DNA from 2 places in the Paraburkholderia sp. ZP32-5 genome. Region 2 is predicted to be linked to the other one. Evidence: riboswitches for the same ligand, from Rfam matches in the RefSeq annotation. Region 2 holds a riboswitch; the other holds the start of a gene.
The links. Region 2 has a riboswitch for thiamine pyrophosphate ahead of thiC (phosphomethylpyrimidine synthase ThiC). Riboswitches for the same ligand answer to the same signal wherever they lie in the genome.
Positions count from the first base shown of each region.

Region 1: another riboswitch for thiamine pyrophosphate. It lies ahead of L0U82_RS16540 (FAD-dependent oxidoreductase); the one in region 2 lies ahead of thiC (phosphomethylpyrimidine synthase ThiC).

Region 1 is NZ_JAJEJP010000001.1:3,795,925-3,807,056, forward strand. It holds gene thiE (thiamine phosphate synthase) at 1-281, opposite strand, end outside; gene L0U82_RS16530 (thiazole synthase) at 278-1,093, opposite strand; gene thiS (sulfur carrier protein ThiS) at 1,208-1,405, opposite strand; gene L0U82_RS16540 (FAD-dependent oxidoreductase) at 1,472-2,602, opposite strand; TPP riboswitch at 2,826-2,949, opposite strand; gene L0U82_RS16545 (ABC transporter ATP-binding protein/permease) at 3,460-5,211, shown strand; gene L0U82_RS16550 (SDR family NAD(P)-dependent oxidoreductase) at 5,220-6,038, shown strand; gene L0U82_RS16555 (response regulator) at 6,231-6,971, shown strand; gene L0U82_RS16560 (response regulator) at 7,162-7,902, shown strand; gene L0U82_RS16565 (ATP-binding protein) at 7,899-9,206, shown strand; gene L0U82_RS16570 (tyrosine-protein phosphatase) at 9,462-10,409, opposite strand; gene L0U82_RS16575 (MFS transporter) at 10,818-11,132, shown strand, end outside.
Region 2 is NZ_JAJEJP010000001.1:2,726,476-2,737,607, forward strand. It holds gene L0U82_RS11560 (DUF1223 domain-containing protein) at 1-112, opposite strand, end outside; gene L0U82_RS11565 (hypothetical protein) at 282-746, opposite strand; gene L0U82_RS11570 (GreA/GreB family elongation factor) at 1,479-1,880, shown strand; TPP riboswitch at 2,020-2,137, shown strand; gene thiC (phosphomethylpyrimidine synthase ThiC) at 2,299-4,230, shown strand; gene L0U82_RS11580 (glycine zipper 2TM domain-containing protein) at 4,522-4,734, shown strand; gene L0U82_RS11585 (hypothetical protein) at 4,982-5,482, shown strand; gene L0U82_RS11590 (L-lactate permease) at 5,706-7,304, shown strand; gene L0U82_RS11595 (DMT family transporter) at 7,669-8,598, shown strand; gene bamC (outer membrane protein assembly factor BamC) at 8,854-10,083, opposite strand; gene L0U82_RS11605 (DUF2844 domain-containing protein) at 10,552-11,010, shown strand; gene L0U82_RS11610 (DUF3443 domain-containing protein) at 11,099-11,132, shown strand, end outside.

The DNA.
Region 1 (11,132 bases), 1.1 Mb from region 2:
TCGCCACCCAGATGCAGCGTCGCGCGATGCTGCGCGGCCTCGATCACGCCCGCGCCGCGCGTGAGCCAGCGCGCCAACTGCTCGCCGTGCTGTTGCGCGTCGGCGATCACGATCAGGTCGCCGCCGTTCGGTTCGTCCGACGCGGTCAGGCAGATGCGCCACGGCGCGTGAGTCGGCGGCCAGTCGCCCAGGCGGGCGCGGATACGCTCCGCGGCTTCGGTCAGTTCATCGGCGGGCGGCCAGAACAGGTCGCGATCTTTCAACGTTAGAGACTGTGTCATGCGGCGCTCCCATCCTGATGCCAGAACGGCATGCCGACCACCGGCGTGCTCGCGTGCGCGCTTTCGCGCTCGGCCATCGGCCCCGCGAGATACGCTTCGCGGCCTGCCTCGACGCCTAGCGCGAACGCGCGCGCCATCGCGTCGGGGTGCGTCGCCTGCGACACCGCCGTGTTCAGCAGCACGCCGTCGAAGCCCCACTCCATCACCTGCGCCGCGTGCGACGGCACGCCGAGCCCGGCATCGACGATCAGCGGCACATCGGGCAGACGCTCGCGCAGCACACGCAGCCCGTACGGATTGATCACGCCCTTGCCGGTGCCAATCGGCGCGCCCCACGGCATCAACGCCTCGCAGCCGGCGTCGAGCAGGCGACGGCCGATCACCAGATCTTCGGTGCAATACGGCAGTACCTTGAAGCCGTCCTTGACGAGCCGCGCGGCCGCTTCGATCAGGCCGACCGGGTCGGGCTGCAGCGTGTAGTCGTCGCCGATCAGTTCGAGTTTGATCCAATCGGTCTCGAAGATTTCACGCGCCATGTGCGCAGTGGCCACCGCCTCGCCGACGGTCAGGCAGCCCGCGGTGTTCGGCAACAGCGGCACGCCGTGGCGCTTGAGCAGATCGAAGAAGCCGGCTTCGGCGTTGCCTTCGTTCATCTGGCGGCGCAGCGCGACGGTCACCATGCCGGGGCGCGCGGCGTCGATCGAGTCGGACAGCGACTGCAGCGACGGATAGCGCGAGGTGCCGAGCAGCACGCGGCTCGCGAAGGTTTGACCGTACAGCGTGAATGCGTCGGCGCTCTGTTGAGAAGTCATTTGCATCATCCTGGTTTGCCGCCATCGAGCGGCGGCAATGGGTTTCGGCGACGGGTGGGTGGCCACTGAGCGGCTACTGAGCAGCCGCTGAGCCACCGGCAGGCGCGCGAGCGCTCAGCCGCCTGCCACCGGTTGCACGACGTCGAGCCGGTCGCCCGGCTCAAGCGCGCGCGCCGCATGCTGCGAGCGCGCGACGAAATCGCCGTTCAACGCGACCGCGAACGGCGGACGCGCGCCATAGGCGGCGAGCGCATCGGCGACAGTCGCGCCTTCGGGCAGTGACAACGGCTTCTGGTTGATATGAATGTCCATGGCGTTCGGATACGGTTCAATCGATGGCGAAAGCAGCGTGGCGGACGGTGCGACGGCACGCCACGCTCAGGCCGGCTCGCGCGCGAAATCCTGCTGGAAAAGCTCGCTCCAACGCGCGTCGCGCCGCCAGCCGGCGAACCCGTCGGCGTCGCTGACGCGGCCGTCCAGCAGCGCCGCCGCGAAGCGCACCGCTTCGTCGGCGACTTCCGGCGCGATCATGTAGCCGTGCCGGTACAGGCCGTTCACGCGCAACGTGCGCGCGCCGTCCCACAGCAGCGCCGGGCGGTGATCGGGCAACGTCGGCCGGCATTGCGAATTGAGTTCGAGGATGCGCGCCTCGCCGAAGCCCGGATGCACCGAGAACGCCGCGCTCAGCAACTCGAGCGCCGAGCGCACGCTGACCGGCGACATGTCCTCGCCTTCGACCTCGGTCGCGCCGATCACGTAGAGGCCGTTCTGCTTCGGTGCGATATAGAGCGGATAGCGCGGGTGCAGCAGCCGCACCGGGCGGCTCAGTTGCAAGCCGGGCGCATGCACGCGCGCGACTTCGCCGCGGATGCCGCGCAATGTCGGCAGCACGCGCTTCGCGCCGAGTCCGCGGCAGTCGATCGTGATGCCGGCCTCGGGCAGCGACGTATCGTCGATGGTGGTATTCCAGTGCGTGTCGACGCCGCGTTCGGCGAGGCCGGCGGCCAGCGCGCTCAACACCTGGCGATTGTCGAGCTGGCCTTCGTGCGGCAGCAGCCAGCCCTGATTGAAACGGCCGGCGAGCGCGGGCTCCGCGTCGCCCAACTGCACGCCCGCAAGCGCGACGAAGCCACCGTCGAGCAGTTCGGCCGGTGCGTTCGCGCGCACCCGGCGCTCAAACAGCGGCGCCTCGGTGCGATCCGAGTGATGCCACACGATGAGCGTGCCATTGCGCTGGAAAAACACCGGCTCCGGCAGTTCGGCGAGCACTCGCGGCCAGCTTTCGAGCGAACTCGCGCCGAGCCGGGTGATCAGCAGTTCGGCGCTCGCGGCTTCGGCGAGCGGCGCGAGCATTGCCGCAGCGACCCACGCGGCGGCCTGCGAGCCGGCCGCATCGCCGCGCTCGTACAGCGCGACGCGGTGTCCTTCGCTGGCGAGTCGCCACGCGACCAGCCGGCCGCACAGCCCGCCGCCGAGCACCGCGAAATCAGGTCGGCTGACATGGCTCATCGCGCACGCTCCATGTAGCGGCGGCAGACAAAGCCAAGGCGGCACGGCGCGCCAAGGGCGGCGTGACGAAGAGAAAAATACATGTCTGAAGAATAGGCGGTCATCGAGTCCTTTCCGTACGGCCCAAAAACGCACGTACCCAGGACGAAACCGGCGGGTGAAGCCGGCCGGGCCATGCGTTCGCACGTGATGTGCGCTCGCCGCCCGGCGGGGGATGGAAGACGGCTGACTTCCGGAAACTTCCCGCGCCGGTATTACCCGGATCGGGTGCAAAGGGTCTCTCTCAGCCTCGCCGCCGCGTGATCGGAATCATGCCGGCAGTGTGCGAAGCACCCCTGTTTCGTCGAAAGGTCATTAGACCATAAAAGCCGCGGCGCCCGCAAACCAGCGCCGCCGTGCTGCCTGGACGGTCCGCGCCAACGGCTGCGCGCCCGATCCGCGCCTTCTTCGCGATCCCGATGCGGAGGCACTCGCCGCTCTGGCACAATGCCGTGACCGGGTGCCGAAGCGACGCGCAAGACGCGGCGCGAACGGCGCGCGAGGCCGTCCATGGCGGCCCGCGCGAAGGCGTCATCCGGTCAATCCCGGAACACTCTCGAGGCAACGTCGATGCAACATCAGGGCCGGGCGCGGGCAGCGAAAATTAATTCTCGCTTAAGGGCATCACGCCAGAATCGGCGCGCGCCTGGATCCCCGAACGCCCGTCTGACGGGCACGACGGCCGGGCGGATAGCGCACCCGCCGCAGCGCGGCTTCGCGACAGGCGCGGCAGCCGACACCACGGCCCGACGCAGGTCGACCCGAACGGACCGGCTCGCCGGCTCAGCCCTTCGGGCCAGCACTTCATCAGGACGCTCATGACACCACATACCTCAGCCAGCCCCCAGCTGCCGCCCGACGACAAAGTCTCCGCCTGGAGCCTGATCAAGCCTTACTGGGTTTCGGAAGAACGCTTCGTCGCATGGGGGCTGCTCGTCACGATCATCGTGATGAACCTGCTCGTTGTCTGGATCAACGTGCGCCTGAATCGCTGGAGCGCCGACTTCTACAACGCGCTGCAAGCGAAGAACGTCCACGACTTCCCGCATCTGTTGATGATCTTCTCCGGACTCGCGTTCGGCTTCATCATCCTCGCCGTGTATGGGCGTTACCTGCGCCAGATGCTCGGCTTCCGCTGGCGCCAGTGGCTGACCACGCGCTATCTGAACGAATGGCTGAACGACAGCGCGTTCTACCGCATCGAGCGCGACCGCCTCACCGACAACCCCGACCAGCGGATCAGCGACGACCTGCAATCATTCGCGACCACGACGTTGTCGCTGACACTCGATCTGCTGTCCACTGTCGTCACGCTGGTGTCGTTCATCACCATTCTGTGGTCGCTCGCCGGCGCGCTGACCATCTCGCTCGGCGGCATGCCGCTGCACATCCCCGGCTATATGGTGTGGGCCGCCGCGCTCTACGCGGTGGTCGGCTCGCTGGTCACGCAGAAGGTCGGCCATCCGCTCGTGTCGATCAACTATCAGGCGCAGAAGGTCGAGGCGGATTTCCGTTTCGGCCTGATCCGGCTGCGCGAGAACGCCGAGCAGATCGCGTTCTACAACGGCATGGACACCGAGAAGACCAACGCGCAATCGCTGTTCGGCCGGATCCGCGACAACTGGTGGCAAGTGATGAAGTACACGAAGCGCCTCACCTTCGTGCTGAGCTTCTACGGCCAGATCGCGATCATCTTCCCGATCGTCGTCGCGGCGCCGCGCTACTTCGCTGGCGCCTTCACGTTCGGCGTGCTGATGCAGATTTCGAGCGCGTTCGGCACCGTCAGCGATTCGTTCTCGTGGTTCATCAACAGTTATACGAGCCTCGTCGAATGGCGCGCGACCGTGAACCGGTTGCGTGAATTCAAACGCATCATGCACGCGCCGCGTCTGAAGGAATCGGTGTCGCCGGCCACCGAGCACGGCGGCATCAACCTGCATTTCGTTGACGCCAACCAGCTCTCCACCGACGGCCTGAAGCTCGCGCTGCCCAATGGCAACCCGCTGTCGCGCATCCGTGATATCGCGATCCGGCCGGGCTCGCGCTGGCTCGTGCGCGGTCCGTCGGGCGCCGGCAAGAGCACGCTGATGCGCGCGCTCGCGGGCCTGTGGCCGTTCGGCGACGGCTCGATCGACGCGCCGGTCAACGCGCGCATGATGTTCATCCCGCAAGTGAGCTACATGCCGATCGGCACGCTGAAGGCGGCGCTCGCCTATCCGTCCGCGGCCGATACCTACACCGACGCCGAATGCAGCGACGCGCTGGTCACCTGCCATCTGTCCGAGTACGCGGACCGTCTGCAGGAGTCGGCGCACTGGACCCGCGTGCTGTCGCCGGGCGAGCAGCAACGCTTCGCCGCCGCGCGCGTGCTGCTGCACAAGCCGGACTATCTGTTCCTCGACGAAGCGACCAGCGCGCTCGACTCGGAAAACGAGGCGCGGCTTTATCGCCTGCTCACCGAGCGGCTGCCGAAGGCGGCGATCGTCAGCGTCGCGCATCGCGATTCGCTCGCGGCGTTCCATGACGAAACGCTCGAAGTCGAGCGCTCGCGCGAAGCCGTGGCAGCCTAAGTAATGCAATGAGCGCGAGCGACGCCAGCGCGGCCGGCCACACGAACGGCGGCACGAACCCCGCCGCCGCCGCGCGCGTCGTACTGATCACCGGCGCGGGCTCCGGCATCGGCGCGGCTCTCGCCCGACGCATCGCCGCGCCGCACACCGCATTGATGCTGCACGCACGCGGCGCCGACGATGCTTCGCGCCAGCGCCTCGCGCAGGTTGCCACCGACTGCACGGCAAGCGGCGCACGCTGCGCGACGGTGTTCGGCGACCTAGCCGAGCGCGGCGCGGCCGAGCATCTGATCCACCAGACACTCGCGACTTTCGGCGCGCTCGATCAACTGGTCGCCAACGCGGGACATGCGCAGCGTCAAACGCTCGCGTCGCTCGACCCCGACACCTTCACCTCCGCCTTCGCCGCGATGCCGGCCGCGTTCGCCGCACTCGTGCGACGCGCGATGCCCGCGCTCGAAACCTCGAAGCGGGCTCGCGTGATCGCATTGAGTTCGTTCGTCGCCCATCGCTATCGCGCGGATGCGCCATTTGCCGCGACCGCGGCAGCGAAGGCGGCGCTCGAATCGCTGGCCCGGACCGCGGCGGCCGAACTCGCGCCGCTCGGCGTGACCGTCAATTGCGTGGCGCCCGGCTATACGCGTAAGGATCACGGCCCAAGCGCCGATAACGCGACAGTCTGGACGCGCGCCGCCGAGGCGACGCCGCTCGGCCATGTCGCCGAACCCGCGGACGTCGCCGCGCTGATCGCGTTTCTGCTGTCGGACGAAGCGCGTCATATCACCGGTCAGGTGATTCATATCGACGGCGGCCTGACGCTCGGTTAAGCAGCGTTGGTTGCGTCGCGCCACTTACGCGCCAGAGCGACGCTGCACCGATACACAACGATCACTCGCAAGCACCGTTGAAGCGAAGCCGGCCAGTTTCGCTGCGCGGCTAACTTGCGTTGTCTTACACCGAAAGGATTCGAAAGCCGCGCACGCTTTGCTCGTCGCGTGCGCGTCACTAAGATGGCCTGAATGAACCAGACCATCCTGATCGTCGACGACGACCCCGTCGTGCGCGAACTCGTCAGCGCCTATCTGCGCGAACGCGGCTTCAACGTCGCTACGCTCGAAAACGGCCAGGGGCTGCAGCGCCGCTTGCAGGACGAGCGTCCGGCGCTCGTCGTGCTCGACATCATGATGCCGGAGCTCGACGGCATCAGCGCGCTGCGCATGCTGCGTGTCGCTGGCGACGATATCCCCGTGATCCTGCTGACCGCGCGCGCCGAACCGATCGATCGCGTCATCGGCCTCGAACTCGGCGCCGACGACTATCTCGGCAAGCCGTTCGAGCCGAGCGAGCTGGTCGCGCGAATTCGCACCGTGCTGCGCCGTCGCAGCTCGAACGCGCCGGGAGCGCCGGAGCAACGCGCGCCCTATCGCTTCGGTCACTTCGAAGTGAATTTCCCCGCGCGCGAACTGCATCGCGGCACCACCCGGATCGCGTTGCGCTCAAGCGAATTCGCGCTGCTGAAGGTGTTCGTCACGCACCCGATGAGCGTCCTTACGCGCGCGCAACTGCTCGAAAAGCTGCACGGCAGCAGCGAAGCGCATCGCAATCGCAGCCTCGACGTGTCGATCTGGCGTTTGCGCCGGCTGATCGAAGCGGATCCGTCCGAGCCGCGCTACGTTCAGACGGTCTGGGGACGCGGCTACGTGTTCGTGCCGGATGGCGAGTTCGGCACGCTCGAACGCTGCCTCGCATCGCCGGCCTGATCCCGGCGCGTGTGGAAAATGTGGAAAGCGTGGAAGCCGCGCCGGCGGAGCGCCGGATAGAGCGGTGCTAAAGTAAGCGTTAAACCCGCGCAGATACGCGTCGCGCGCAAGTCAGCCGGCGCGCCGTATCGTAAGCGTTGGTAAGGAACGCCCCGGTCGCGTGTCAAGTACGCCAGTCTAGAATTTCGCCATGAATCCACAGGTCCTTATCGTCGACGACGATCCGGTCGTACGCGATCTGCTCTGCAAGTTTCTCCAGTCGAACGGCTTCGATGCGTCCGTGCTGCACGACGGCACTCACCTGCAGCGCCGTCTCGAACGCGAGCGACCGTCGGTCGTCGTGCTCGATATCATGATGCCGAACACCGACGGGCTGCGCGCGCTCACCGCATTGCGCGCCGCCGGCGACGACATTCCGGTGATTTTCGTGACCGCGCGCGGCACCGTGGCCGATCGCATCGTCGGCCTGTCGCTCGGCGCGGACGACTACCTGACCAAGCCGTTCGATCCGCGCGAACTGCTGGTGCGCATCCAGACCGTGCTGCGCCGGCGCGGGCCGTCCACCACCAGCGCGCCCGAGGCACGCAAGCGCTATCGCTTCGGCCCGTTCGAACTCGACTTCGCGACCCGCTCGCTGAGCCGCGACGACGTCAAGCTGCCATTGCGCGACAGCGAATTCGCGCTGCTGAAGATCTTCGTCAACAACCCGTACAAGGTGCTGTCGCGCGTGCTGATTCACGATCTCGTGCATCGCGACAACCTCGCGTTCCGCGACCGCAGCCTCGACGTGCCGATCTGGCGTCTGCGCCGCGTGATCGAAGACGACCCGTCCAATCCCTGCTACGTGCAGACAGTGCGCGGCAAGGGCTACGTGTTCGTGCCGGATGCCAACGGCACGCCCTTCGAAGAAGAGGGCGCTCCGGCCGCATGAAAAATCCGCTGAACACGCTGTTCGGCAGAATGGCGTTGCTGTCGGCGGCGGTGCTGTTCGCGATTCAGGCGAGCTGGTTCGTGCTGGTGACGATGCAGCCGCCGCGCCATGAAATCGACGGCTTCGCGCGCGGCATCATGCTCGTGCTGCAAGCGATCAACAGCGAGCCGATCAAGGGCGCCGCGCTCGCGCCGGCGATGCGCGTGCACCTAGTGCCCACCTGGAACATGCCCGCGACCGTGCATCTGCACGCGCCCACCGGGCGTCTGCTGGTCGAACTGGATCGGAATCTGCGCGAAAACCTGCCGGCCGGCTCGCAGATCGCGTTCGACGATTTGCGCCCGCCGCAACTGTGGGTGCTGTTCCCCGGCAAATCCAACTGGGTGGTCGTGCCGGTCGACGTGCCGCCGCCGCCGCGCTTTCTCGTCGAAGCGGTATCGATGCTGCTCGCCGCGCTGATTCTGTCGCTGTTCGCCGTGTGGCAGATGCAGAAGCCGCTGTCGCGGGTCGCCGACGCGTCGCGGGCGTTCGGCTCGGGCGGACGGCCTGAACCGGTGCCGGTGCAAGGTCCGCGCGAGCTGCGCGATCTGATCGGCTCGTTCAACGACATGATGCGGCGCCTGAACGAGGCCGGCGACGATCAGGCAGTGATGCTCGCCGGTGTCGCGCACGATCTGAAAGCGCCGCTCACGCGGCTGAAACTGCGTGCGAGCGTGCTGGTCGACGAAAGCGAACGTACCGGCCTGATCCGCGACGTCGATTCGTTGACCAACATCGTCCAGCAGTTTCTCGAATTCGCGGGCCAATCCGCGGACGCCGGGCCGCCGGTCGAAGTCGACGATTTTCTGCGCGAGCAGTTTTCGTCGGGCGATCAGGGCGACGCGATGGAAATGGCCGAGTCCGGCGAGGCTGCCGAAGCGCCGCTATTCGCACTCGATCTGCGCGCTGGGCCGTCGTTCGCGCTGCCGCGCACGATGCTCGACCGGCTCGTCACGAACCTCGTCGACAACGCGCTCGAACACGGGATGCCGCCAGTGGAAATCGCGACCGCGCGCGACGAGCGTCACTGGACGATCAATGTGCGCGATCACGGTCCCGGCATTCCCGACGACCGCATCGCCGCCGCAATGAAACCGTTCGTGCGGCTCGATGCGGCGCGCGGCGGCGAAGGCCATTGCGGGCTTGGCCTCGCGATCGTCGCGCGGCTCGCGCACGATCGCGGCGGACGCTGTCATGTGCGCAATCATGCGCAGGGCGGGCTCGAGGTGCGGATTGAATTGCCGGTGGGGGGCGCGGCGGCGTAAAGACGGAACTGAAGATGTAGATGAGGACGCGGATGAAGGTGAAGCGGCGGCAGAAGCAATACGCGCGCAAGTCGTGGCGCGCGAATCAGTCCCCACGCAGCACCCGCACTTACGCGCCCTTACCGTCACGACCGCTGTGCCGGCGACAGCCGTATAGTCGTCTCCGGCAACCTCCAATGCCGCCCTTCTCCGTCCACCCGCCCCCTGAGGTGGACTTTTTTTTGCACCGCTACAGCTCCGTGCTATTTCTTCGCGTCAATGGACGAGTCGATTGCGCAGCGTATCGACGGTCGCCTGCGACAGGCCCAGGCCCTGCGTCAGATAGCTCGCCATCGTGCCGTAGCTCGCCTGCACCTGGTCGAAGCCCGCCTGCAGATAATTTTCGTCGACGCTCAGCAGCGGCGCTTCGACAGTCGCAACGGCCGTACCGTCCTGAGCGCGCAGCGTGCTCGTCTGCGCGGCGATCGATCGCGCGAGGTAGGTGTTGCTGAGCAGATAGTCCTGCATGATCACGTCGAGCGGCACGTTGGCGATGCTCAGCAGCAGCGCCGCGACCCAGCCCGCGCGATCCTTCCCCGCGTTCGAATGGAACAGCTGCGCGCCCTCGCCGTTGGCAAGCGCGGCCAGCAACGCGCCGAACGCGGCCCGCTGCGCCGTGCCTGTCACGTAGGCGCGCGCCTGTGCCTCCATGAAGGCGACGGCGTCCGCGGCGGTGTCGAACGTCGGAGTCGTGAAATCGTCGGTTCCGAGCACATTGAGCGTGCGCGCCGATGCGCCGGCGGGCAACACATCGGCGGTGCGCGCAATTTCGGCGGGCGTGCGCAGATCGAAGACTGCCGCGATGCCGAGCTTGTCGAGCGATGCCTGGTCGGCGCTGCTCAGCGTCAATGCGTTCGCGCGATAGAACGCGCCGCGGCGCATCTGCTTGCCGTCGACGCTCATATAGCCGGTGCCCGTGCCCGCGAGATCGCGGAAATTGCTGACCGATGCGAGGCGCGGCGTTTCCGCCTGATCGGCGCCGAGACTGCCGCCGCACGCGGACAGCAACGCGCTGCCGAAGCCCGCCGCCAGTACCGCACCCGCCGAACTTTTCAGGAAGCGCCGCCGCGACGGCGAAGTTTCGTCCGGCGCGCCGTGGCCTGCCTGCACTGTCGTGCTGGCAAGAAGACGGAAAGGCGAACGGGTTTTCGCGGTGACGGGCATCAGGGATGTTGGTACGACGGATATTGGGGAACAATTCGTGGCAGCCAGGCTGCAGACGCAGTTTAACGGTTCGCTGATAACTTTTGCGTTACAGCGTAGTAGTTAGTAAGAGGAAAGAGGGTCGGGTCGTCGGCACACGAGTCGAGATAAACGCCGTTGCAAGTACGCGTCGGGATACCGCAAGGCGCGTGCGGCGGCGGCTCCGAGCTTGGCGATCCGGGTGGCGCCCTACCGGATATTGCGCGACTGATTTCCGCCCGGCTGCGTGTGCTGGCGGTTATTACCGCGTCGTTGCCGTTCGTCGTCCTTCGCCGCCCAATCGACCGTGCATTGCCGCCTCCCCGTAGAATACAAAAACCCTACCATCAGCCCCCACAGGCGAAAAAGACCTGGAGACCACAACAAAACATGGCTTCTCTCCAATGGTTCACCGAACTCACCCAGCGCGAGCGCCGCACGCTTTACGCCGGCTTCGGCGGTTACGCGATCGACGCGTTCGACTTCATGATCTATTCATTCCTCATTCCGACGCTGATCGCGACGTGGGGGATGAGCAAAAGCGAAGCGGGCATGATCGCGACCAGCTCGCTGATTTCTTCGGCGCTGGGCGGCTGGCTCGCCGGCATCCTCGCCGATCGCCACGGCCGCATCCGCGTGCTGCAATGGACGATCGCCACCTTCGCGATCTTTACCTTTCTATCGGGTTTCACGCAGTCGTTCTGG
Region 2 (11,132 bases):
CGAAACAGGACGCGGCTGCGGATGCAGCTTTGAAAGCCGCTCTGGATGCGGCTTTCACCGCGACCGGCAGTTTGAAACGTTGAAGTGCCGGGCGACTAAGCGCGGTTGACATGACGTGCTCCAATCAGGAATTGCACGTTTGTCGAACCGCGCGGCGAGTTATGACACGCTCGCTTTAAATTTTTTTTCGGGCAGACGAGCCGCGTGAATTTCCCCGTCGGCCGCGCGCCGATTCATTGACGACCAGCCGCCAGCTACAAGCCGGCCGGCCAGCCCGCCCCTCACTCGTAGCTGACGACAACCGCCACGCGCGTGTCGGCGCTCGCGCCCTTCGCTTTAAGCGTCAGCACGCCGCCGGTGCGGCTCACTTCGTAGTGACCATCGCGGGCGGTCGTCACGCGTCCGCTGCCGTCGACGAAACGCGCCGCGACGAGATCGTGCGCCGCCGCATTACCGTTGACTTCGAACGCGACATCCGCGCCACTGCCGACGCCAGGCGGCGCGCTGAACGTCACCGATCGCATCAGCCCCTGGCCGGCCACGCTCGCGCCGCTGACTCCTGCCTGCGCACCGGCGGGCATCGCATCCGCGCTGATCCGCAGTTGCGGCGCGACGATCATGCCGACAAACCGGATCACCCCGCCATTCGCCGCCGATACCGCCAGCGGCGCAGCCAGTAACGCCGCGGCTGCCACCGCCATCGCGCCCGTGCTCAACGTCCGCCATTGCCTCGTTTCCGCTTTCATGCGCACCTCTCCTGTCAATCGGCTCGAATCGCCTTGAATTGCCTCGCACCATTCACCCACTGTCCCGCGCGATGCGTCGCGCCAGGCAGTGGCCTTCGTTGCATGCTCAATAACGGCACTTCTTTCGAGTGGCTTGAACGCCTTGCGCACGACTACTTTGGCGGTTCGCCTATTCGCCGCTCCCTCCGGATTGCGGCGCACGAAAGAGGCTCGCCGAGCCGCGTGGCGTCGCCACGGGAAAGCGCGTCTGACAGCGTGCTAACATCCAGCTTTCATCTGTTGCTTTGCAGCGCTAGCGGGTGCTGGCTCTCTGGCCCTTTCGCACCGCGCGCGGCTTCGCTTTGCTTCATTGCGCACCGCGCGCCTGCCCGCTTCCGCGCACCAAGTTGTCCGCGTTTTTTCAACGTTTTTTCAACACTTCTTCAATCACCTGGCCGCTTTCCCGTGACTCCGATGCGCCGACCGACTTGCCACGCTCTCACCCGCCTGCGCCGCTGCCGCGCGAGCGGCTGCGCACGTGCGAGCGTCGCCCCACGCACTACCGGCGAAACGACCCCCACGCCCCCGCTTCCCGCCGCCCGGCGCCCGTTCTGACGCAGCCCTCCGATGACCCGGGCCGCGCGAGCGGGCTCCGGGCTCATCTGATGCGTGACCGGCTTATCCCTTATTTGCATGCCACTGCGCGCGCCGCCGCGCGTCGCATCCAATGCACACCGATACGGAGCACTCTCCATGAAAAAGACCCGCACCTGTTACCTGACCGAACTCGACGTCGCTCGTCTCGAAAAGCACGCGGCCACGGACGCGAAACTGCAGGACATGCTCGATGACGTGCTCGAACGCGCCGTCATCGTCGATTCGCGCGAAATCCCCGCCGACGTCGTCACGATGAATTCGCAGGCGACGCTGGTCGACGAAGCAAGCGGCGAGCAGATGACGTGGACCGTCGTCTATCCTCCCGACGCCGACTTCGCGCACGGCCGGCTGAATGTGTTCTCGCCGGCCGGCCTCGCGCTGCTCGGCGCGAAGCGCGGCGAGCGCATCCGCTTCACGCCGCCGAGCGGCACGCAAAAGGAACTGAAGCTCGCGCGCATCCTGTATCAACCGGAAGCCGCCGACGATTTTTCGCGGTAAGCCGCGCGCCGGGCCTCATCGCCCGGCTTCATACATCACGATCCGATTCGGCATAGGAAAAAAATAGGACATCGCCGACGGATCGCGAATGGCAATCTGACAGGTTGCCAAACGGCCGGCCGCCGGTGTATCGTGTGCGCTGCTAACGCGGGGGTCCTGCGTTGCACGGAGCTGGAGGTCCGTGCTGCGTGGGTGAGAAATACCCTTTGAACCTGATCTGGATAATGCCAGCGCAGGGAAGCGTACGGATCTCGCACTCCAGCCTTACCGCCTCATCCCTCTTGCGATTTCCGACTACTTCCGTCTCGTCTCCTGCTTAGCGGTCCCCCACAAGGGACCAGCGAAGTGCTTTGCATTGGACCGGCATCGGTGCATTGCACACGCTGGTCGAGCGCAACGAGTTGCATGGAGATACCGCATGAACGCCAATCCGAAGTTCCTTTCCGCCGAAGCCCACGTGGACGAAGCGGCCGTCGCGCCGCTGCCGAATTCGCGCAAGATCTACGTCAGCGGCTCGCGCCCCGACATCCGCGTGCCGATGCGCGAAATCTCCCAGGCCGATACGCCTGACAGCTTCGGTGGCGAAAAGAATCCGCCGATCTACGTGTACGACACGTCGGGCCCCTACTCCGACCCGGACGCGAAGATCGACATCCGCGCCGGTCTGCCGGCGCTGCGCGAAGCGTGGATCGAAGAGCGCGGCGACACCGAGCCGCTGACCGGTCTGTCGAGCAGCTTCAGCCGCGAGCGCGCCGCCGACCCGGCCACCACGCAACTGCGCTTCCCGGGCCTGCACCGCACGCCGCGCCGCGCGATCGCGGGCAAGAACGTCACACAGATGCACTATGCGAAGCAAGGCATCGTCACACCGGAAATGGAATACATCGCGATTCGCGAGAACCAGCGCCGCGCCGAGTATCTGGAGAGCCTGAAGGCGAGCGGCCCGAACGGCACGAAACTCGCCGCGATGATGGGCCGCCAGCATCCGGGCCAGGCATTCGGTGCAAGCGCATTCGGCCCGAATGGCCTCGCGGCGATCACGCCGGAATTCGTGCGTGACGAAGTCGCGCGCGGCCGCGCGATCATCCCGAACAACATCAATCACCCTGAAAGCGAGCCGATGATCATCGGCCGCAACTTCCTCGTGAAGATCAACGCGAATATCGGCAATTCGGCGGTCACGTCCTCCATCGGCGAGGAAGTCGACAAGATGACGTGGGCGATCCGCTGGGGCGGCGACACGGTGATGGATCTGTCGACCGGCAAGCACATTCATGAAACGCGCGAATGGATCATCCGCAACAGCCCGGTGCCGATCGGCACGGTGCCGATCTATCAGGCGCTCGAAAAGGTCAACGGCAAGGCTGAAGATCTGACGTGGGAAATCTTCCGCGACACGCTGATCGAACAGGCCGAGCAAGGCGTCGACTATTTCACGATCCATGCGGGCGTGCGTCTGCAATACGTGCCGCTGACCGCGAACCGGATGACCGGCATCGTGTCGCGCGGCGGCTCGATCATGGCGAAGTGGTGTCTCGCACATCACAAGGAAAGCTTCCTGTACGAGCACTTCGAAGACATCTGCGAAATCATGAAGGCGTATGACGTGGCCTTCTCGCTCGGCGACGGTCTGCGCCCCGGCTCGATCTACGACGCGAACGACGAAGCGCAGCTCGGCGAACTGAAGACGCTCGGCGAACTCACGCAGATCGCGTGGAAGCACGACGTGCAGGTGATGATCGAAGGTCCGGGCCATGTGCCGATGCAGTTGATCAAGGAGAACATGGACCTGCAGCTCGACTGGTGCGAAGAAGCGCCGTTCTACACGCTCGGGCCGCTCACGACCGATATCGCGCCGGGCTACGACCACATCACGTCGGGTATTGGCGCCGCGATGATCGGCTGGTTCGGCACCGCGATGCTGTGCTACGTGACGCCGAAGGAACACCTCGGCCTGCCGAACAAGGACGACGTGAAGACCGGCATCATCACGTACAAGCTCGCCGCGCACGCGGCCGACCTGGCGAAGGGTCATCCGGGCGCGCAGGTGCGCGATAACGCATTGAGCAAGGCGCGTTTCGAATTCCGCTGGGAAGATCAGTTCAATCTCGGTCTCGACCCGGACAAGGCGCGCGAATTCCACGACGAAACGCTGCCGAAGGATTCGGCCAAGGTCGCGCACTTCTGCTCGATGTGCGGCCCGCACTTCTGCTCGATGAAGATCACCCAGGACGTGCGCGAGTTCGCCGCGCAACAGGGCGTCAGCGATAACGAAGCGCTGCGGAAAGGCATGGAAGTGAAGTCGATCGAGTTCATGAAGCAAGGTGCCGAAATTTATCAGCGGCAATAAATGGTTTGTGTGTGGTGCGTGGTATTGATCGGCGCGCCTCGCATGATCCGCCGCGACAGTAGGACAGTAGTGAAGCCCGCCTCAATGGCGGGCTTTTTTTATCCTCCGCGTAATGCAGGCACGCGATGTGCTGAGCAAAAAAACACAGCAGATAAACATTTGATTACGAAGCCGCCGATTCGCTAACAAGCCCATACAACTCGATACGCGACGCGCGGCTAGCATCGAATGCAGGGAAGGGCAGATGTTCCGCTTCCATGACTACGTCCAACTACACATGGAGTCAGCATCATGAAAACGATCCGTCAAATCAGCAGACTCACGGCCGTCGCCACGCTCGTCGCAACGCTTGCGGCCTGCGGCGGCATGTCGACACGCGGACGCGATACCGCGATCGGCGCGGGCGTCGGCGGCGCCGCGGGCGCGGCGCTCGGCGGCTCCGCACTGTCGACGCTAGGCGGCGCTGCGGTGGGCGGCGTGATCGGCAATCAGGTCGGCAAATAAGGTCGACGGCGACGGCGACGCGCGGCGCGACCGCGAATTGGCGCAGACACCTTGGCGATATCGCTACTGGCAGCCCGATATTGACAGCGCGCGACGGCATGAAGAACCCGGCGCGCGCCCTCGCCCGACGCTTTGCAATGCGCTGAAATACGTCGTTACGGTTTTGCGATAATCTTCGCGCGCCAACAGCGTAAGCTCATGGAATCAGCGCTGCCGTGGGCAGCGTCGGCCTACCGAGGAGCGCGCCATGAAGCCCCGCGTCGTCAATACCCTTCGCGCGGCAAGCCTGTGGCTGCCGCCTGTTTTTCCGCGCTCGAACTCGCGCATTTTCATCTCGCGTCATGCAACGCGCGTCATCGCAATGCTCGGCGGCGTTGCAGGTGCGCTCGCGCTGTCCGGCTGCTATTACCCGGCCGGCTACTATCCGTCCGCCTACTACTCACCGTATTACACGACGGCGCCCGCGACCACCGCCGTGCAAACCGCGCCGGGCGATCCCTCCGACCCATCGGCACAGCAGCAGCAACTGACACAAGCGCAAGGCGCACCGTCGAACGCGCCACCCACCTATGCGGTTGCGGCGCCCCCGCCCGCGTATGTCGCGCCCTATCCTGCCTACTATCCGCCGCCTGTCTATCCGTATCCGGCGTACTACGGCTATCCGGCCTACTACGGTCCGTCGGTGTCGGTCGGCATCGGCTTCGGCGGCTATTGGGGCGGCGGCTGGGGACATCACCACTGGCATTGAATCGCACCGCATCACACGCGCGTCACCCTTCTACGGCGGCCCGTAGTTTCCCGGCTTGACGCGCCCGCATTCCGCTCTATCCTTTTGGGAGCCACATGCAGCACCCGCTTAACAGGCGGCGTCCGCTCCGTTGAGGTCCCGGCGCGTCTCCGCCCTGCCACAGCGACGCGCCCGTCATGCGCAGTCCCTCCGCGTCGATCCGAACAACAACGAAGGAGACGTGATGTTCCATCAACTACTCACTCCGGTCGGCAACTCCCTATTCCCCTCATTTCTGGTCGCGGCACTGCCGATTCTCACGGTGCTCGCGCTGCTCGGCTGGGCTCGCCGGCCGGCCTGGCAGGCATCGCTCGCAGGGCTCGTCGTCGGTCTGATCATCGCGATTGCCGTCTGGCAGTTTCCGGTCGGGCTCGCGTTCAACTCGGTCGCGGCCGGCGCGGTGTTCGCGTGCTGGCCGGTCATGTGGATCGTGTTCACCGCGATCCTGCTGTACAACATCGCGCAACGCTCGGGGCGTTTCGCGGCCTTTCGTCTGTGGATGATCGATAACCTGCCGAACGACCGGCGCATCGTGCTGGTCGTGGTCGGCTTTTCTTTCGGTGCACTGCTCGAAGGGATTTCGGGCTTCGGCACGCCGGTCGCGATCACCAGTTCGCTGCTGATCATGCTCGGCTTCCCGACGCTCGAGGCGCTGACCTTCACGCTGATCTTCAACACCGCGCCAGTCGCATTCGGCGCGCTCGGCGTGCCGATCACCGTGCTCGGCGCGGTCACGCACCTGCCCTCCGACACCCTCGCGAAAATGGTCGGTCGGCAATTGCCGTTCTTCGCGGTGCTGCTGCCCTTCTACGTGATCGGCGTGTACGCGGGCTTTCGCAACATGCTGCGGGTCTGGCCGGTGCTGCTGGTGTCGGGCGTGAGCTTCGCGCTGACGCAGTTCGTCGTGTCGAACTACGTGAACTACAGCCTGACCGACGTGCTGTCTTCGCTGGTTTCGCTGATCCTCACCGTCGCGTTCCTGAAAGTGTGGAAGCCTGCCGTCGATCCGAAGTTCGCGGTCAACGTCGATCGCATCGGCGAAGTACGCGGCAAGATTGGCGGTGCGCAGGGCTGGTACCCGTGGATCATCGTGTCGGTCGTCGTGATCATCTGGACGGTCGCGAAAATTTTCACGATCGGCGACGTGAAGATCCTCTGGCCGGGTCTCGACAAGGCCGTGTTCATCACGCTGTACAACACGCCGTATGGCGCGATCTGGGACTTCCAGCCGCTCGCGACCGGCACCGCGATTCTGGTCGCCGCGATCATCACCGCGTTGATCGTGCGGCTGTCGTTCGCCGATTTCGGCAAGGCAATCTCCGACACGTGGGTGCAGACGCGTATCGCGATTCTGACCGTCGCGACGATCGTCGGCCTCGCCTATCTGATGAACTACTCGGGGCTCACCTATACGCTCGGTCTCGGCGTCGCGTCGGTCGGGCCGGTCTTCCCGCTGGTGTCGGCGTTCCTCGGCTGGGTCGCGGTGTTCCTGTCCGGCAGCGATACGTCGGGCAACGCGCTGTTCGGCAACCTGCAGGTGGTGGCGGCCAATCAGCTGAATCTGAACCCGGTGCTGATGGCGGCGACGAACTCGTCGGGCGGCGTGATGGGCAAGATGATCTCGCCGCAGAACATTTCGACCGGCGTCGCGACCACCGAGTTGAAGGGCAAGGAAGGCGTGGTGTTCGCGAAAACCTTCAAGCACTCGATCCTGCTGACGGTGCTGCTCGGCCTGCTCGTGTGGGCGCAGCAGAATTTCCTGCAGTGGATGATTCCGCATTGATGCGAGGGTGGTTGGGGGCCGCGGCCCCCAGCGTTGCCCGCAATTCGATATCTGCGCAAAACAGCGAACGCGTTTGACGTGTTTCGCTTGCTTCGCGTGTCTCGCGTGTTTCACGCGCCCGCCCGCTCATAGCAGGCGCGCGGTTTAAAACCCCACCTCGCCTTATCGCAATTTTTCTCACATAAACGTGAGAATTGTTCGTTTTGCGCGTCCCCCGGCAGCGCTTACGATCGACACCACCGGACGCCGCCGTCCTCTCCGTCTCCCGGTTCTTGCCGTTTCATTCCACAGTGAAACGTTTCGCGCGACCGCGCTGCTACGATGAGATGGCGTCTCGACTCAACCGCGCGCGACGCTCCCTCCGATGAATGCCAAAAACCTGCTGCAACTGCTGATTCTCGCCGCCCTATGGGGTGCGTCGTTCCTGTTTATCCGCGTCGGCGTGACCGACTTCGGCGTCGCGCCGTTGATGGCGCTGCGCGTCGGCATCGGCGCGATTTTCCTCGCGATCGTGCTGGTCGCGCGACGGCCGCTGCGGCAATCGGCCAGCGTGCTGCGCACGCGCGCATTGCCGCTGCTGATGGTCGGCATCCTGAATTCGGCGGCGCCGTTCTGTCTGTTCGCGTATGCGGAGTTGACGCTGCCGGCGGGCGTGACCTCTGTGATCAATGCGAGCGCGCCGCTGTGGGGCGCGCTGGTCGGCTTCCTGTGGCTGCGCGACCGGCTGAGCGCGCTGCGCACGCTCGGGCTGGCGGTCGGTTTTCTCGGTGTGCTGATGCTCGTGTGGGATCAGATCGTGACGCCGGACGGTTCGTCCGCGGCACCGCTGACCATCGGGCTCGCGGCGGCGGCCGCGCTCGGCGCGACGCTGCTGTACGGGATCGCGGCCAACTACACGAAGCGCTATCTGACCGGCGTCGATGCGCTGACCGTCGCGGCCGGCACGATGATCGGCGCGACGATCGTGCTGCTGCCGCTCGCGGTGATCTACTGGCCCGCCGCGCCGATCTCGGCGCGCGCGTGGGGCGCGGTGATCGCGCTGGGCGTGTTCTGTACCGGCGTCGCGTACATGCTGTTCTTCCACCTGATCGCGGTTGCCGGGCCGGCGCGCGCGATTGCCGTCACGTTCGTGATTCCGATTTTCGGCATTCTGTGGGGCGCGCTGTTTCTCGGCGAATCGGTCTCGCCGGGGATGCTCGAAGGTTGCGCGGTGATTCTGGTGGGGACGGCGCTCGCGACCGGGGTCATCAAGCGTTTGCCGTGGGTGGGCACGCGGCGGCGGGCGGATACCTGAGCCTGAGCGGCGACAAGGCGATCGAGCGGGATCGCTGTACAGCGTAAGTCGCCAGACTGAGGTTCGCACGCGCCGTCACGCGTCCGTCGTTGTTGGTCTTCACGCTGCCGACGCAATCCATACCCGGTCTAAGCGCAGATCATGCGCCGGATCCGCAGCACGACTCGACGCTGCAACGGCACACAAAAAAACGCCCGGGGTTCACCCGGGCGTTTCTCGTTCAGCGACAGCGGCGTTGCAAGGCAACGCCTCGCTTCAATGCAACTGGTCGACCACCAGACTCATGATCTGCTTGGCCTGCGGGCTCTCATCGATTTGCCCCTTGTCGTCGACGACGGCCACGCGCGTCTGGTTAGGCGTCACCGCGCGCACGTTCACGCGATATTCCTTGGCGATCTTTTCCTTCTTGCCGTGGAAGACCTGGCTCCAGAAGCCCTGCTCAGCCGACGACATATCCTTCGGATCGACGTAGCGCACGAAGTACAGGCCACGGCTCGCGTCACGGTCGTTGACGGTGAAGTTGCTGCGGTCGAGCGCGAGGCCCACGCGCAGCCAGGCACGGTCATACGGTTCGCCGAGCGTGAGTTCCGTCGACGAGAACTGCGCCGGCGTGCCCGACGTATCCGAATCCGGCATCTGCGGCTGGGCCGCGAGCGCAACGTTTTGCGCGGCCGTGGCTGCCGCCGCCGACTTCGCACCGGCCGTCGCCGCGTTCGGCGCGACCTGCGCGCCAGCCGGCGACAGTTCGGCGTTCTGCGTGCCACCCGCGGTGCGCGAATCGGCCAGCGCGAGCGAGGCCATCAGACGCTTCAGATATTCCTGCTCGAGCGCCGGATCGTTCGGCTTCGGCTCCCACTGGCTCGAATCGTTGTTCGTGCCGGTGATCGCCTCGCGCATGCCCTTCTGGCTGACGAACACGTAGGTGCCGCCGTTCGGCGCCGCCTCCAGACGGGTGCGGAACTTGTTGCGCTCCGAGGCCACGTAGCTGTTGCCCATTGCCTTCGACAGCGTGCTGCGGATAAAGCCGTCGTTGATCTGCGCGTGGGTTTCGTTCCAGTCGGTTTCCATCACGCCCTTGTCGCGCTGGTCGACGACGAGCAGGAAGCCCTGCTCCTGCCAGAAGCGGCGGATTTGCGCCCAGGCCTGATCGGGGGTTTTGTTGTCGATCACGAGCCAGCTTTCGGTGCCGTCGCGCTGGATATGCATGTCCTGAACCGGCGGCACGACCACCACCGAATTACCCGTAGGCGCCTGCGCCTGCACCTGCTTCAACGTGGACAGCGAGGTTTCGCCGCCCTGCGGCGGCAGCGAACGCTGATCGGCCGTCTCGTCGATCATGTTCGGCGGTACAGCAAGCGAGACCTGCTTCGAACGGGAGTCGCTCTTGTAGTCGATTTTGGTCGGCGACGAGGTGCCGCAGCCGGCGACCAGCCCGCCCGCCATCAGCATTACTGCAAACCGCTTGGTAAGACGAAGATCAGTCATGTTCGGAGAATCCTTCCGCTACGCCACGGCAAGTTTCCGTGGATCAACCCAACATTTTACCGGTCCCGGCGAAGCCTGTGCAAAAACTGGGGTTTGCCCGCGCATCGGCGGCGCGCTATGTCCATCCATACCCATCGACGGACGCGATATGTGCATGGCCGCCGGCTACCGTCAATTGCACCGTTTGCGCCCGACAATGGTAGGGAAAAAAGTACCCTGATCCTGCTCCCGCCCTATCTCTTTATAAGGTAAATTTCACAGTCGATAGCGTTTTCCGGCGGACCCCGGGATCGTGCCGATACCTGCGGAAGAGGCCTGTTTTCAAAGGACTTTCGGCGCGCATACGGCCGTGTTTCACGATTGCTCGAGAGCCACGCGCGACATGAATCGGATGCGATAGAAAAACCGGGGTTACGTTAATCCACTTATCTCAATAAAAACCCGGATGCCCAGCGAGGCAGACCACCTATGTCCAGATTCCGTTTTTGCCGGTCGGTGATCGCATCCGCGATCGCTGTTGCCATGTGCTGCGCCAGTGTCGGCGTGCATGCCGAACTGGGCGGCGTGATGCCCCAGACCGGCTCCGGCGCGAGCGCGCCGCGCACGGTGCTCAACGGCGCATTGCGCATGCGCACGTGGATCGACGCCGGCAACACGACCATCAACGAGTACGCGACGAGCACCGGCCAGATCATCGCCTACACGTGGCAAGGCCCGACGATGCCCGACCTGCACGCACTGCTCGGCAAATACGCTGATTCGTACAAAGCCGGCGCCGCCGCCGCGGCCAACGGCGACCTGCATTCGTCGCGGATCGCGCGCTCCGATGTGATCGTCGAATCCGGCGGCCCGATGCGCGGCTATGTCGGGCGCGCGTGGCTGCCCGCGGCGTTGCCGCCCGGCGTCACGTCCGACGATCTGCAGTAACGCGTCGCTCAGTCGCCGCTCAGTCGCCCTTCATTTGCCATTCAGTCGCCTCTGTCGCCCTTCAAGCTCTCGCCGACGACCGCCCGCCATGACATTCGCCTTCCGTCTCCCCACTCTGCTCC